2 regions of the Escherichia fergusonii ATCC 35469 genome follow, and region 1 is predicted to be linked to the other one. Evidence: predicted binding sites of a transcription regulator. Region 1 holds the regulator's gene; the other holds the start of a gene.

Region 1 (3,154 bases):
TTTGTGGTGATCCATTTTCGTAATCTGGAAGGGATCGATTTCCCCTGGCTGCTGGCGATGTTGCAGGGCTCATTCATTTCCCACATCAATACATTAGTGGTGCCGGGCGGTAAAATGGGTCTGGCAATGGAGTTAATTATGCTGCCACTGGTGCAACGATTGATGGAAGGAAAGAAAATCGAGTAACTCTGCTAATATGCCGGATAAACAATTATCCGGCATCGTACTCCTGACATTAAATCACGCGGCAACCACTTCATACGAGTGAGTAATATTCACCGCTTTTTCCAGCATCAACGCCACTGAACAATATTTCTCGGCAGAGAGATCTACCGCACGCGCAACTGCTGCGTCTTTCAGGTCGCGACCGGTGACGATAAAATGCAGATTAATGTGCGTAAACAGGCGTGGTGCCTCTTCGCGGCGTTCAGAGGTCAATTTTACTTCACAATCGACAACATCCTGACGCCCCTTTTGCAGGATAGAAACCACATCAATGGCGCTACAACCACCCGCCGCCATCAACACCATTTCCATCGGACTTGGCGCTTTATCGCCAGAGTTGCCGTCCATTAAAATCTGGTGACCAGATGCGGATTCGCCCAAAAAAGTTAACCCTTCGACCCACTTCACTCGCGCTTGCATTTTTGCCACTCCACTGCATCAAATTTATTCACAGCGTACGCGTACTGACCAAATCGCGCAACAGAAGGCGACCTGAGTCAAGCTGAAGCGAGACACCAGGAGACACACGGCGAAAGCTATGCTAAAACAGTCAAGATGCTACAGTAATACATTGATGTACTGCATGTGTGTAACGGACTTCACATAACAGATGCAGTACGTATTTGACAGCCTCTTCCCAGATAGCGGGAAGCACATTTCGGCAATCCAGAGACAGCGGCGTTTTCTGGCTCTGGAGAAAGCTTATAACAGAGGATAACCGCGCATGGTGCTTGGCAAACCGCAAACAGACCCGACTCTCGAATGGTTCTTGTCTCATTGCCACATTCATAAGTACCCATCCAAGAGCACGCTTATTCACCAGGGTGAAAAAGCGGAAACGCTGTACTACATCGTTAAAGGCTCTGTGGCAGTGCTGATCAAAGATGAAGAGGGTAAAGAAATGATCCTCTCCTATCTGAATCAGGGTGATTTTATTGGCGAACTGGGCCTGTTTGAAGAGGGCCAGGAACGTAGCGCATGGGTACGTGCGAAAACCGCCTGTGAAGTGGCTGAAATTTCGTACAAAAAATTTCGCCAATTGATTCAGGTAAACCCGGACATTCTGATGCGTCTGTCTGCACAGATGGCGCGTCGTTTGCAAGTCACTTCAGAGAAAGTGGGCAACCTGGCGTTCCTCGACGTGACGGGCCGCATTGCACAGACTCTGCTGAACCTGGCAAAACAACCGGATGCCATGACTCACCCGGACGGTATGCAAATCAAAATTACCCGTCAGGAAATCGGTCAGATTGTCGGCTGTTCTCGTGAAACCGTGGGACGCATTCTGAAGATGCTGGAAGATCAGAACCTGATCTCCGCACACGGTAAAACCATCGTCGTTTACGGCACTCGTTAATCCCGTCGGAGTGGCGCGTTACTGAGTAGCGCGCCATTTTGTTTCCCCCGATGTGGCGCAGACTGATTTATCACCCCGATATCAACTATGCACTACGACAAACGCTAGTGCTATGTTTGCCCGTGGCCGTTGGGTTAATGCTTGGCGAATTACGATTCGGTCTGCTCTTCTCCCTCGTTCCTGCCTGTTGCAATATTGCGGGCCTTGATACGCCTCATAAACGTTTTTTCAAACGCTTAATCATTGGTGCGTCACTGTTTGCCACCTGTAGCTTGCTGACACAGCTGTTACTGGCAAAAGATGTTCCCCTGCCCTTTTTGCTGACCGGATTAACGCTGGTGCTTGGTGTCACTGCTGAGCTGGGGCCATTGCACGCAAAATTGCTTCCCGCATCGCTGCTCGCCGCCATTTTTACCCTCAGTCTGGCGGGATACATGCCAGTCTGGGAACCGTTGCTCATCTATGCGCTGGGCACTCTCTGGTACGGATTGTTTAACTGGTTTTGGTTCTGGATCTGGCGCGAACAACCGCTACGCGAGTCACTAAGTCTGCTGTACCGTGAACTGGCGGATTACTGCGAAGCCAAATACAGCCTGCTTACCCAGCACACCGATCCTGAAAAAGCATTGCCACCACTGCTGGTGCGCCAGCAAAAAGCGGTCGATTTAATTACTCAGTGCTATCAGCAAATGCATATGCTTTCCGCGCAAAATAATACTGACTACAAGCGGATGCTGCGTATTTTCCAGGAGGCGCTGGATTTACAGGAACATATTTCGGTCAGCTTGCATCAGCCGGAAGAGGTGCAAAAGCTGGTCGAGCGTAGCCATGCGGAAGAAGTTATCCGCTGGAATGCGCAAACTGTCGCCACTCGCCTGCGCGTGCTGGCTGATGACATTCTTTACCATCGCCTGCCGACGCGCTTTACGATGGAAAAACAAATTGGCGCACTGGAAAAAATCGCCCGCCAGCATCCGGATAATCCTGTTGGGCAATTCTGCTATTGGCACTTCAGCCGCATCGCTCGTGTACTACGCACCCAAAAACCGCTCTATGCCCGTGATTTACTGGCCGATAAACAGCGGCGAATGCCGTTACTGCCGGCACTGAAAAGTTATCTGTCACTAAAGTCTCCGGCGCTACGCAATGCCGGACGACTCAGTGTGATGTTAAGCGTTGCCAGCCTGATGGGCACCGCACTGCATCTGCCGAAGTCGTACTGGATCCTGATGACGGTATTGCTGGTGACGCAAAATGGCTATGGCGCAACCCGTCTGAGGATTGTGAATCGCTCCGTGGGAACCGTGGTCGGGTTAATCATTGCGGGCGTGGCGCTGCACTTTAAAATTCCCGAAGGTTACACCCTGACGTTGATGCTGATTACCACCCTCGCCAGCTACCTGATATTGCGCAAAAACTACGGCTGGGCGACGGTCGGCTTTACCATTACCGCAGTGTATACCCTGCAACTATTGTGGTTGAACGGTGAGCAGTACATCCTTCCGCGTCTTATCGATACCATTATTGGTTGTTTAATTGCTTTCGGCGGTACCGTCTGGCTGTGGCCGCAGT
Region 2 (3,154 bases), 2.0 Mb from region 1:
TTGGGTTAATAGAACTTTTGTAATCCCCTTCGAAGTCGATTTTAACTTCTGAACGGTATGTCAGGCCCCAACGATTATCTTTATCCAGTTCATAAAGAATACCGGCGTTCCAGCCAAAGCCCCATTCGTCACCTTTCAGATGAGCAATTTGAGAATCCGGGGTATTAATACCATTGGTTAACGAAGCGGGCACCCCCGCGGCAATCAACTGTTGAGACAACAATGGTCCCAGCGAACCGGCGTAGCGCTCAATTTTTGCTTTGGCATAAACAGCATCAAAACCAAGACCAAAGCTCCAGTTGTTATTCAGACGGTAAGCACCACTGAGGTTAAAGTTAATGGTTTGCAGATCAGTTTTACCACCGTAAATACCTGCGGAATAGCTGTCGGTAAATTCCGTAGCCAGACCGTAGTTGGACGTTATTGAAGCCCCCCAACCAAACTGATCGTTAATCGGCGCGACAAAGTGCAGGTTAGGAACCCACGCAGTTGGGGCGATATTTTTGGCGTTTGCACTCTGGCCGGTTAAATCAGAACGTCCGGTAATATCTACATCGGGATCAATATAAACCGCACCGGCTGAAAATGTCGGACGATCAAACATGGTAATTAATGCCGGGTTACGACTGACGTTTCCTGCGTCATCGGCGATAGCGCCTTCACCCGAATAGGCCCGACCAAGGCCAGAGGAAGAAAATTCGTTTAACTGAAAGCCTGCTGACCAGGCCTGGGTGGAGATAAGTGCCACTGCGACTGCGAGAGCAGACTTTGTAAACAGGGTTTTCTGGCTCATGACCATAACCTCAAAAAATTTATTTTTATACAAACTATGTTACGTGCCGTAACAGGAGCGCGAAGTGTAGGGTCTGAGGTACGACTTAGAAATCAGACCAGTGGCGAGAGTATAGGTCGGACCAGCTGGAATGTTGCAAGTATGTTTATGAGATTTTTCAAAAGTGATCTAAGAAACGAGATCCAGCTGGCAAAAATGTGGGGTTGCGCACTCACCCTGTTGAATGAAATTTGTTTTAGATCATTTTTAATTGTGATTTCGGTCACTTATCCGATTTTACATAATTCTCGACTGGAGCACCGTTTTTCAGCGGAGTAAAATATTCCGAACATTTATCTGGCACCCTGGGTGCAAATACAGAGGAAATCTACAATGAGTAAATGCAGTGCTGATGAAACCCCGGTTTGCTGCTGTATGGATGTTGGCACCATCATGGACAACTCCGATTGCACCGCGTCATACAGCCGTGTGTTCTCTACCCGTGAAGAAGCAGAAGAAATGCTGGCGTCGCTGAGCGAGAAAGCACGTAGTGTTGAATCTGATCCGTGCAAAATTGTTCCAACCTTCACTGAAGAGTCTGATGGCGTTCGTCTGGACGTCGATTTTGTCTTCGCCTGCGAAGCTGAAATGCTGATCTTCCAGTTAGGGTTACGTTAATCCCTTCCTGTTAACGCCTCTGCCGTTTACTGCGGTAGAGGCGTTTTCTTTTGTGTCCATACTTCAATTTGCATGTGCTGCGTCTGCGGGTTATTCGGCCCCTTTATGGGCCTCACTCCTTACAGGGCAATCCATGCGGATTTGTCGCTTACCCCAGTCACTTACTTCTGTATGCTCCAGGGAATTCACTCGTATGTCGACTTCCTGTTTAGCTCATGTCTTCTTCCTCTGTGTCCTGGCTCTCAATTTCATTTATCTTCGCTTGGCTAAATGTAAAAAATTAGTTAAGACTATGATCAGGTCCGACCACTTAATTATAATTTTTACAGGGGATTGTTATGGGGCAGGTTTTACCGCTGGTCACCCGCCAGGGCGATCGTATCGCCATTGTTAGTGGATTACGTACGCCATTCGCGCGTCAGGCGACAGCTTTTCATGGCATTCCCGCTGTTGATCTGGGAAAAATGGTGGTAAGTGAACTACTTGCTCGTAGTGAAATTCCTCCTGCTGCGATTGAACAACTGGTGTTTGGTCAGGTGGTACAAATGCCGGAAGCCCCCAACATCGCACGTGAAATTGTGTTGGGCACAGGGATGAGTGTTCATACCGATGCATACAGCGTCAGCCGCGCTTGCGCGACCAGCTTCCAGGCGGTGGCAAATGTTGCTGAAAGCCTGATGGCAGGAACCATACGTGCAGGTATCGCCGGAGGAGCTGACTCTTCTTCAGTATTGCCTATTGGCGTCAGCAAGAAGCTGGCGCGGGTATTAGTTGATGTTAATAAAGCCAGAACGCTGGGCCAGCGGCTGAAATTATTTTCTCGTCTGCGTCTTCACGACTTATTGCCTGTACCGCCTGCGGTTGCCGAATACTCCACTGGCTTACGTATGGGCGATACCGCTGAGCAAATGGCAAAAACTTATGGCATTACCCGTGAACAGCAGGATGCATTGGCACATCGTTCGCATCAACGAGCAGCTCAAGCGTGGAGCGAAGGCAAACTGACGAATGAGGTGATGACAGCTTATGTTCCGCCTTATAAAGCGCCATTGAGTGAAGATAACAATATTCGTGGTAATTCCACACTTGCCGATTATGCCCGCTTGCGCCCGGCATTTGACCGTAAGCATGGCACGGTAACCGCAGCGAACAGTACGCCACTGACGGATGGCGCAGCTGCAGTCATTATGATGACAGAAAGCCGGGCAAAAGAACTTGGACTAACACCGTTGGGATATTTACGCAGCTATGCTTTTACAGCCATTGATGTCTGGCAGGACATGTTGCTCGGCCCGGCATGGTCGACACCACTGGCACTGGATCGTGCAGGACTGACACTGGCAGATCTTACACTGATTGATATGCATGAAGCCTTTGCAGCGCAGACGTTGGCCAATGTTCAGTTGCTCGGTAGTGAACGTTTCGCCCGCGATGTGTTGGGGCGCGCTCATGCGACAGGAGAGGTCGATGACAGTAAATTTAATGTGCTGGGGGGCTCCATCGCTTATGGTCATCCTTTTGCCGCTACCGGCGCACGAATGATTACCCAAACGCTCCATGAACTTCGTCGTCGAGGCGGCGGTTTCGGGTTGGTGACAGCCTGTGCTGCTGGTGGTTTAGGTGCAGCAATGGTTCTGGAGGCGGAATAATGGACATGACATCAGCATTTACTCTTAATGTACGCCTGGACCACATTGCTGTGGT

What was found. Region 1 encodes CRP, which controls carbon source genes, mostly activating them, when cyclic AMP is high. Its sites were predicted from a motif close to ATGTGANNNNNNTCACAT; they were not measured.
Region 2: a site for CRP is predicted at 1,044-1,061, ahead of EFER_RS04220 (YfcZ/YiiS family protein). Genes of this name have one in related genera too.

The regions. Positions count from the first base shown of each region.
Region 1 is NC_011740.1:3,386,158-3,389,311, forward strand. It holds gene EFER_RS16720 (phosphoribulokinase) at 1-186, shown strand, start outside; gene EFER_RS16725 (OsmC family protein) at 241-645, opposite strand; gene crp (cAMP-activated global transcriptional regulator CRP) at 950-1,582, shown strand; gene EFER_RS16735 (YccS/YhfK family putative transporter) at 1,633-3,154, shown strand, end outside.
Region 2 is NC_011740.1:835,946-839,099, forward strand. It holds gene fadL (long-chain fatty acid transporter FadL) at 1-793, opposite strand, end outside; gene EFER_RS04220 (YfcZ/YiiS family protein) at 1,166-1,450, shown strand; gene fadI (acetyl-CoA C-acyltransferase FadI) at 1,789-3,099, shown strand; gene fadJ (fatty acid oxidation complex subunit alpha FadJ) at 3,099-3,154, shown strand, end outside.